DNA from 3 places in the Pseudomonas sp. S2_E01 genome. Region 3 is predicted to be linked to each of the others. Evidence: riboswitches for the same ligand, from Rfam matches in the RefSeq annotation. Region 3 holds a riboswitch; each other region holds the start of a gene.
The links. Region 3 has a riboswitch for cobalamin ahead of AB4O36_RS12495 (ABC transporter substrate-binding protein). Riboswitches for the same ligand answer to the same signal wherever they lie in the genome.
Positions count from the first base shown of each region.

Region 1: it holds a riboswitch for cobalamin, as region 3 does, so the genes downstream of both, AB4O36_RS10780 (CbtB domain-containing protein) here and AB4O36_RS12495 (ABC transporter substrate-binding protein) in region 3, are expected to answer to the same signal.
Region 2: it holds a riboswitch for cobalamin, as region 3 does, so the genes downstream of both, cobO (cob(I)yrinic acid a,c-diamide adenosyltransferase) here and AB4O36_RS12495 (ABC transporter substrate-binding protein) in region 3, are expected to answer to the same signal.

Region 1 is NZ_CP162762.1:2,347,156-2,350,424, reverse strand. It holds gene cobW (cobalamin biosynthesis protein CobW) at 1-609, opposite strand, end outside; cobalamin riboswitch at 709-921, opposite strand; cobalamin riboswitch at 1,086-1,312, shown strand; gene AB4O36_RS10780 (CbtB domain-containing protein) at 1,431-1,625, shown strand; gene AB4O36_RS10775 (CbtA family protein) at 1,637-2,329, shown strand; gene AB4O36_RS10770 (cobalamin biosynthesis protein) at 2,326-2,739, shown strand; gene cobM (precorrin-4 C(11)-methyltransferase) at 2,820-3,269, shown strand, end outside.
Region 2 is NZ_CP162762.1:3,942,027-3,945,295, reverse strand. It holds gene AB4O36_RS18280 (PQQ-dependent sugar dehydrogenase) at 1-605, opposite strand, end outside; gene AB4O36_RS18275 (hypothetical protein) at 674-1,258, opposite strand; cobalamin riboswitch at 1,413-1,627, shown strand; gene cobO (cob(I)yrinic acid a,c-diamide adenosyltransferase) at 1,711-2,322, shown strand; gene AB4O36_RS18265 (cobyrinate a,c-diamide synthase) at 2,319-3,269, shown strand, end outside.
Region 3 is NZ_CP162762.1:2,755,218-2,758,486, reverse strand. It holds gene AB4O36_RS12500 (FecCD family ABC transporter permease) at 1-376, opposite strand, end outside; gene AB4O36_RS12495 (ABC transporter substrate-binding protein) at 385-1,398, opposite strand; cobalamin riboswitch at 1,528-1,722, opposite strand; gene tspO (tryptophan-rich sensory protein TspO) at 1,835-2,278, shown strand; gene AB4O36_RS12485 (cupin domain-containing protein) at 2,401-2,898, shown strand; gene AB4O36_RS12480 (hypothetical protein) at 2,911-3,237, opposite strand.

The sequences.
Region 1 (3,269 bases), 410 kb from region 3:
TTCCAGGCGCACGCGGGCCAGGTCTTCAGGGTTGATCAGATCGGCCTTGTTGAGAATCACCAGGTCGGCGCTGGCCATTTGGTCGGCGAACAGCTCGTGCAGGGGCGACTCGTGGTCCAGGTTCGGGTCGAGTTTACGCTGGGCGTCGACCTGATCCGGGAACGCGGCGAAAGTGCCGGCAGCGACGGCCGGGCTGTCGACCACGGTGATCACCGCGTCGACTGTGCAGGCGCTGCGGATTTCCGGCCACTGAAAGGCTTGCACCAATGGCTTGGGCAGTGCCAGGCCAGAGGTTTCGATGAGGATGTGGTCGAGATCGCCCCGGCGCGCCACCAGTTCGCGCATCACCGGGAAGAACTCCTCCTGCACGGTGCAGCACAGGCAGCCGTTGGCCAGTTCGAAGACACGACCGACGGCTTCTTCCTCGGTGCAGCCGATGGAGCACTGCTTGAGGATTTCGCCATCGATGCCCAGCTCGCCGAACTCGTTGACGATTACGGCGATACGACGGCCCTGGGCGTTGTCGAGCATGTGGCGCAGCAAGGTGGTCTTGCCCGAGCCGAGAAAGCCGGTGACGATGGTGACGGGGAGTTTGGCCAGTGTTTTCATCGGATGCCCTTTGGCAAGGTGGCGGGCATACGGGACGACAAGCGCTGCAACAGCGGTGCGCGCAAGAGTTTCGCCACCGGATCACCCCGCCCGGTTGTAGTGAGAATCTGGATCGAGGCAGGTCTCCTGGCTGACAGTGTGCCGGGCGGTTGGCCCGGCATTCGCTGCGCCTTCCCGCGAACCCATTGTGCAGGGCTTGCAGTGGCGTGGCAGCGAACATCACCGTTCACAGTTGCGGGGGCAGCCGCGGCATTGACCGCGTTCCCTTCTTAGCTTCGACAATGGCGAAGAACCTCGAAGCGACAAGGCTACGCATGGTCTGTGGGCGGGTCAAATTCTTGTGGCGGCAATCGGGACGCCATCGCGGGCAAGCCCGCTCCCACAATGGGCCGGTGTCCGCAGTCCCCTGTGGGAGCGGGCTTGCTCGCGATGGGCGCGACCCGGTCTCGATTGACGGCAAAGCCGCCCCATGCTCTCCTACACGCCTTGTTACGGGTGCCCTTCACAGGGTGAAACGGGAAACCGGTGAATCATGTGCTTTACTCAAGCCCATGTCAGTCCGGTGCTGCCCCCGCAACGGTAAGCGAGCGAAGAATCAGATCCACTGTGCCGATCATCGGCATGGGAAGGCGATTCTTGCAGGTTTCGGCAGATGCCCAAGCCCCTCGCGAGCCCGGAGACCGGCCCGCAACACACAGTGACGATACGATCACGAAAACAACAAACCCGCGGTGGGCGGGCGCTGTTTGAACCTCTGCGTGCACGCTACGCAGGGTGTCTGCATGCGCTCTCGTCACCCTGACAGAACAGAGGGAAGCGCCATGTCGATCATCAGCAGCACCAGCCACGCACCGGCCAGCAGCCACACAACCACCCTGACCCAACGCCTGACCGTCGCCGTCTGCGCATCAATCCTGGGCGCGTGCCTGGTCTACGTCGCCGGTTTCTCGCACATCGAAGCGGTCCACAACGCCGCCCACGATACCCGCCACAGCGCCGCGTTCCCTTGCCATTGAGACCTGACGACATGATCAAGCGTATCGCGCAAACCGCAGGTTTTTCCGGACTGCTGGCCGCCCTTCTGCTCACGCTGCTGCAAAGTTTCTGGGTTTCGCCGCTGATTTTGCAGGCCGAAACCTACGAGAAATCCGAGCCTGCCGCCGTTGAAGTGCATGAACATGCTGCCGGCACGGCCGCGCACAGCCACGACACCGAAGCCTGGGAGCCGGAAGACGGCTGGCAGCGCGTGCTGTCGACCACCGGTGGCAACCTTGTCGTCGCCGTCGGTTTTGCACTGATGCTCGCCGGCCTCTACACCCTGCGCGCACCGACCAAAACTGCACAGGGCCTGCTCTGGGGCCTGGCGGGCTACGCCACTTTCGTGCTGGCGCCAACCCTCGGCCTGCCCCCTGAACTGCCGGGCACCGCCGCGGCGGATCTCGCGCAACGGCAAATGTGGTGGATCGGCACCGCCGCTTCGACCGCTGTCGGCATTGCCCTGATCGTGTTCAGCCACCATTGGCTGATGAAATTGCTGGGCGTGGCGATCATCGCCGTTCCGCATGTGATCGGCGCACCGCAGCCGGAGGTGCATTCGATGCTCGCGCCAGAAGCGTTGGAATCGCAATTCAAGATGGCTTCGCAACTGACTAACGTCGCGTTTTGGTTGGCCCTTGGCCTGCTCAGCGCCTGGCTGTTCCGTCGTCAGAACCACGCATGATCATTGAAAGCACAGCGCCGACCCTGGTGGTCGGCCTGGGCTGTCAGCGCGGCTGCCCGGTCGAAACGCTGCGCGCTTTGCTCGACCAGGTCCTCCAGGCTCATCAAATCGAACTGCGTCAAATACAGGCCCTGGCCAGCATCGACCTGAAACGTGACGAGCCCGGCCTGATCGAACTGGCTGCACAACTCAACCTGCCGCTGACGTATTTCAGCAGTGAACAACTGGCGCCCTACGAGCCGTGCTTAAGCCACCGTTCGCAGATCGCCTTCGAACGCACCGGCTGCTACGGCGTGGCCGAGAGCACCGCCCTCGCCCTCGCCGAACAACTCACTCAGGCACCGGCGACCTTGCTGATTTCACGACAAAAATACGCCCAGGCGACACTGGCATTGGCCGGCGCAGCGTAAAATCCCGATAATCCCCGCCCCTGAACATGAGCAATCTTCATCTGAAGCCTTGCCCAACCCTTTTTTGACAGGAAACGACGATGACCGTCTACTTCATTGGCGCAGGTCCTGGCGACCCGGAACTGATCACGGTCAAAGGCCAGCGCCTGATCCGCAGCTGTCCGGTGATCATCTATGCCGGCTCCCTTGTGCCAGCCGCCGTGCTGGATGGCCATAGCGCCGAACAGGTGGTCAACAGCGCCGAACTGCACCTGGAGCAGATCATCGAACTGATCAAGGCCGCCCATGCCAATGGCCAGGACGTGGCGCGGGTGCATTCCGGCGACCCGTCCCTGTATGGCGCGATTGGCGAGCAGATCCGCTATTTGCGCGAGCTGGGCATACCATTCGAGGTCGTCCCCGGCGTCACTGCGACGGCGGCCTGCGCCGCGTTGCTGGGCGCAGAACTGACCCTGCCGGACGTAGCACAGAGTGTGATCCTGACCCGTTACGCCGATAAGACCGCGATGCCGGTCGGTGAAGAGCTGGGC
Region 2 (3,269 bases), 1.2 Mb from region 3:
TGATTCAGCGTGCCACCCGGCAGGTCAATCACCTTCATGGGTTGGGATTTGATCGTGGTGTCGCCTTGCTGGTAATTGAAACGCAGCAGTCTGTCGGTGTCGGCGACGTACAGGTCATTACCCACCAGTGTCATGCCGAAGGGCGAGTTGAGGTTTTCCAGGAACACGGTACGGATTTCGGCGATGCCATCGTGGTCTTTGTCGCGCAGCAACGTGATGCGGTTGGGGCTGGGTACGGCAGCCCCGGCACGGCTCATGACTTTCTTGGTGATCCAGCCCTTGATGCCTTTATCGTCATCGGGTTTGGGCGGCGCATTGGTTTCGGCCACCAGCACGTCGCCGTTGGGCAGTACGTAGAGCCAGCGTGGGTGATCGAGGCCTTCGGCAAACGCAGCCACCTGAGTGCCCGCTGCTGCCGTCGGTTTGGCGCCGACCGGCCAGCCGATGGCCGGGGCGATGTTCATTGTCGGGAACAGTGTCTTGTTCGGTTCTGGCAGTTGCGGGGATGGGCCGGTGCCGTCGGAGACCTGCAGGGTGGAAGTTTCACCGCAGGCAGCGAGCCCGGCGGCCATGGTGATGACGAGAGCGAGCTGGGGCTTGCGCATGCTGAACTTCCCTAAGAATGCAGTGACCTGATCAGTAGAGAAGCGCAAGCCCGAGATGGTTCAACCGGTCAGCCGTGAGCTTCCTTGAACAACACCGCGATGCCCGGATGATAGTTGCCCGCTTCGTTGCGTAATTTGCGGTAGGCGTAGGGGAAGTACCAGGCGACCGCGCAGGAATGTTCTTTTTGCAGGTCATCGACCATGTCCTGCAGCTCTTCCGGCGTTGCGCCGTGCTGGGCTTTTTGCGGGGCCACGAACAGGCAGCCCAGTTTCAGGTCGCTGCTGTAGCTGATGCGTTTGGCATCGCTGGTGATTTCCGCCAACGCCTGGGTCAGGTTGAGGCTGTTGACGCGTGGCCAGCGTTGGGTGGCCTGAAGATACGCGCGCGTTTCGCTGGAGGCGATGAACAGATTGGCGCGGGCGTTGCGTTCGCCTTCCTCGAGCTGCTTGCGGGTCTGGGTGTCTTGCAGGGTGACCATTTCGGCCATCCAGGCGGCGGCCGCGAGCAAACCCAGATTGGCTTTTTCGTCGTACCAGTAAGGCGTGTCGTTATCGCCCCGTACGGCGTTGTAGCGGTCTATACAGTCAAACCAGCGTTCCAGCAGCGGGCGCAGGAATTCCAGTCGCGGATTGCTGATAATCATGCCTTGCATGGTGCTCACCCTTGTTCTTGTGATGTGGGGTTGTGGCTCTTTGATATCACTGCTGGGAGTCTGGCACAAGATTGGCGTCATTTTATTGATCGACGGCAGTTATTCATCCGCCAGCCTCCCGGCTTTAATTGACGCTCCACCCCCAACCCTCTAACCTTCGCGGCTTGTTTCAGGTGCTCTGTGACCCAGGTCGGCAGAGTGAAACAGGGAAGCCGGTGAGTGCGTGCACGATCCCGGCGCTGCCCCCGCAACGGTAAATGAGTGAAAGCTGCGCCTTGAGCCACTGTGTCGATCGCGACATGGGAAGGCGCGCAGTCCGGCGTGATGCCGCTCATGAGCCCGGAGACCGGCCTGATTCAATCCAGCGACATCACGGTGGGCGATGTCGGGCTTCTTGCCATCTGTTTCTTGTGCCTGCCCGCCGTTATCCCGCCTCAACGGAGAGCTCCCCCATGACCGATACCCCAGATCGTGACGAACGCCATTTGGCGCGCATGTTGCGTAAAAAAGCTGTGATCGACGAACGCATCGCCAACTCGCCAAACGAATGCGGCCTGCTGCTGGTGCTCACCGGCAATGGGAAAGGCAAAAGCAGCTCGGCGTTTGGCATGCTCGCCCGTTCCATGGGCCATGGCATGCAGTGCGGCGTGGTGCAGTTCATCAAGGGTCGCAACAGTACCGGTGAAGAATTGTTTTTCCGCCGCTTCCCGGAGCAGGTGCGTTTCCACGTGATGGGCGAAGGCTTTACTTGGGAAACCCAGGACCGCCAGCGTGACATCGCTGCCGCCGAAGCGGCCTGGGCGGTGTCCCGCGAGTTGCTGCGCGATCCGTCGATTGGTCTGGTGGTGCTGGATGAGTTGAACATCGCTCTCAAGCACGGCTACCTCGACCTCGATCAGGTCCTCAGCGACCTGCAAGCGCGTCCGCCGATGCAGCACGTGGTGGTGACCGGCCGCGGCGCCAAACCCGAGATGATCGAGTTGGCCGACACCGTTACCGAAATGGGCATGATCAAGCACGCCTTCCAGGCCGGTATCAAGGCGCAGAAGGGCGTTGAACTGTGAGTGAGCCACGTCATTGCCCGGCGGTATTGATTGCCGCGCCGGCCTCCGGTCAGGGCAAGACCACCGTCACCGCCGCCCTGGCGAGGTTGCATCGCAACCAGGGGCGCAAGGTGCGCGTCTTCAAGTGTGGCCCGGACTTTCTCGACCCGATGATCCTCGAGCGCGCCAGCGGTGCGCCGGTGTATCAATTGGACATGTGGATGGTCGGCGAGCAGGAAAGCCGGCGACTGTTGTGGGAAGCCGCCGCCGAGGCTGACCTGATTCTCATTGAAGGGGTCATGGGCCTGTTCGACGGTACCCCGTCCAGCGCCGACCTGGCGCGTCACTTCGGTGTGCCTGTACTCGCGGTGATTGACGGCACGGCCATGGCGCAGACCTTTGGCGCCCTGGCACTGGGCCTGGCCCGCTATCAACCGGACCTGCCGTTTGCCGGTGTGCTGGCCAACCGGGTCGGCACCCTGCGCCATGCGCAATTGCTCGAAGGCAGCCTGACCGAAGGTTTGCGCTGGTACGGCGCGCTGTCCCGGGAAACCGGAATCGAGCTGCCGAGCCGACACCTGGGCCTGGTTCAGGCCAGTGAATTGAACGATCTGGATCTGCGTCTCGATGCTGCTGCCGATGCCCTGGCCAGCAGTTGCGAAGTCGCGCTGCCGCCCGCCGTGGCGTTTGCGGCCCCTGAAGTGATCGCGGTCGAGCCTTGGCTGGCCGGCGTGCGCATTGCCGTGGCGCGTGATGAAGCCTTTGCGTTCACCTATGGCGCCAGCCTGGACCTGCTGCGGGCGATGGGCGCCGAGTTGGCATTCTTCTCGCCGATTCGCGACACGCAACTGCCGCCCGCCGACAGCCTCTACTTGCCCGGCGGTTACCCGGAACTGCACCACGTGGCGCTGGCGCAGAACACGTCGATGCTAGAAGCGATCCGCGCCCACCATGCAGCCGGCAAACCG
Region 3 (3,269 bases):
CGCCGACAAAGGCCCCCGCCGACAACGTCAGCAAACCCGCGCCGACACCCAGCAACGCTACCAGGACGGCACCCGTCGAAGCACCCGCGCTGATGCCCAGCAGATAAGGTTCCGCCAACGGATTGCGCAACAAGGATTGCAAGATGACTCCGCACGTCGCCAGCCCGGCGCCGCAAGCGGCGGCCACCAGCGCGCGGGTCAGGCGGTAGTTCCAGACGATGCCTTCATCGATGGGGTTCAGCGCATAACCCGCGCCCCACAGTTTATTGGCCAGCACCTGGAGCACCACGAGCGGGTCGATGGGCGTTTCACCAATGGCAACACCCGCCAGCACCGCCAGCGACAGCATCCCCAGCGCAAGCAGTGTACGTATCAAGGTTGCAGTCATTTCGGTAGATCGTAACCGTCGATGGCCGTGGCCAGTTGCTCGAGGCCGTCGAACATCCGAGCGCTGGCCTGCAGGGCCATGGCGTCGACGATGATGATGCGGTTGTGTTTCACCGCGTCCATGTTGCGGGTGACCGGATCGCTGCGCAGGAAGGCCAGTTTTTTCTCATGGTCATCCGCCGGGAAGCGGCGACGGTCCATGCGTGCGATCACCAGGAAAGTCGGGTTGGCCTTGGCGATGGTTTCCCAGCCCGCGGTTGGCCATTCTTCATCGGAGTCCACCACGTTACGCACGCCCAGGGTGCTGAGCATGAAGTCCGGAATGCCCTTGTGCCCGGCCACAAACGGATCGACGTTCATGTCGGTGCTGGAAAACCACACCAGGGCACTGGCCTGTTTGACACCTTTTTGCTGGACCTTCGCCACGGAGGCGGCCAGCTTGGCTTTAAGCTCGGTGACCCACTGCTCGCCACGGTCCTGCACGTCGAAAATCTGTGCCAGTTGCTCGATGCTCTTGTAAATGGTGTCAATGCGAAACGGCTCCAGGCGCGTGCCGTCGGCGCCTACCCGATTGTCCTTGCCCTCGCAGTCGGACGGGAGCAGGTAGGTCGCGATCTTCAGTTCATGAAACTGTTCACGGGTGCCGACCGCGCCTTGTGGCCCGACCATCCATTCGAACTCCACGGTCACCAGTTCCGGACGCTTGCCGATCACGGCTTCAAAACTCGGCTCGTTGTTCGCCAGGCGTTCGACCTTGTCGTTTTGCGTCTTGTAAGCCGGCAGCACATCGTTGAACCACAGCGAAGTGGCGGCCACCTTGTTGCCCAGGCCCAAGGCATACAGCATCTCGGTGCCGGCCTGGCCAATCGTCACGGTGCGGGTTGGCGCGTGAGCAAAGGTGAGGGGAGTGCCGCAGTTGTCGATGGTCAGCGGGTACTGCGTCGGGGCGGCTTGTGCGAAGGCGCACAGGCCAAGGCTGGTGAACAGCGCAGTAAGGCGGGGCAACAGCATGGGGCAATCTCCATTTGAACCGTACTTGAAACGGGCGCGGTACGGGTCTGGAAACACACCATCGAACGCTGCTGTAAAAGCAGGGCAAGGCCGCTCGGCACGGATGTCCTCCCCGGACACCCCGCCGGTTAGTGATTTGTCTGGCCGGCAGGTCTCCTGACTGATGCGTCGTCGCCACGCTCCAGCCTTCCCGGATCAGGTCCAGTGACTATCGAGGAGCAGGCTCAGCACCTACAGTTGCGGGGGCAGTTTCGATTGACGCCCGTTGCGGCGTTTCGAATTCCCTATTAGTCCCGTTCGGGAACCGGCGGCGTATGGTAGTCGATCAGGCCGCCGAGGGGGAGCGTGGTTTTTTTCACCTTGTACGCCGTGAACTTTTAACGGGTCAGCACCCGTCCAAGTTCCAAATACACCGACACAGGGACCGATCATGACCATGACCTTCTTCATCTTCCTCCTGGCCTGCGCGGCGGCCGCCAGCACCGGTGTGCTGTTCAAGCCGGGCGAGTGGTACCAGTCGCTGGTCAAGCCAGGCTTCACGCCGCCCAACTGGTTGTTCCCGGTTGCCTGGACGATCATCTACCTTCTGCTCGCCTGGGCCGGCTACCGCTTGAGCCTGATCCCCGGCAGCCAGATCGTGTTGGCACTCTGGGCCGCGCAAATCGCGCTCAACACCTTGTGGACGCCGGTATTCTTCGGCGCGCATCACGTGTTGGCGGGGATGGTGATTCTGGTGGTGTTGTGGCTGGTGGTCGCGGCCATGGTCGTCATGGCCCTGCGCCTGGACCTGATTACCGGTTTGATCCTGTTTCCCTACCTCGCCTGGCTCTGTGTCGCCGCTGCGCTGAACTTCTCCATTCTGCGTAACAACCCTCGATAGTTTGTTACGCGGTGTAAGAACAGAAGTGCCCGGGACGTGATTTATCCGCGTCCCGGGCAAAAATTATCATCGCGTTCCAGTTCGCAGGCGGTGCGCCGCGACAGCTTTGAGGGAACGCACACATGAAAACCATTGGCTTACGCCACGCTCTCCACGCCTTGCTTCTCGCCGCGACGACCACCACCCTCTGCGCTCCCGCGAACGCCGAGGCGCTGGACAACAAGCAATTTTCGTCAATGCGCAGCGAAGATGTGCAATGGCAGGGTTTTCCCGCGTTCCCCGACGGCGCCAAACTGGCGGTGATCGTTGGCAACCCGAGTCAGTCGGGGCCTTATGTGGTCAGGGTCAAAGTACCGAACGGCTTGAAACTGATGCCGCATACCCACTCGGAAGATCGCATCTATACCGTCATTTCCGGCGTGTTCTATATCGGCCAGGGCAGCACCTTCGACGCCGACAAACTTGTGGCCTACGGGCCGGGCAGTGTGGTCGTGCTGCCGGCGAACACGCCGCACTTCCACTGGGCGAAGTCCGGTGAGTATGTGTCGCAGGTGTATGGGATCGGGCCTCTGGGGCTCAAGTACATCAATGACGCGGATGACCCGCGTCACGACAAGTAGCCCATTGGTGTGTCAGCTGAGCAACGAAAACCGCAGACGCGGCAGTTTAAAGGCCGTCACGCTGGATGGGGTGGACTCGCGACGTTGATCGACGATCATCTGGCCGATTTCCAAACCCAGCTCTGCAGCATCCTCACGGGTCACGAACCTCAGCGCCGGCGTCTCGCGCGCCTCCCGGATTTCCTGGCCGTCGTACCAGACCGAAACGGTCGTGGTGTGATGGCTCTGCAGGCTTTGGGCCTCGCGGGGTTCCACTTTGATGGGGCCAAACGTTTCGACGAGGATTTCGTAGCCCAGGTAAGTCGCTTGTTTGATTACGGCTGAAGGTTGTGCGGTCATTGCTGCTTTCCATAGCTCTACATCGGACAATG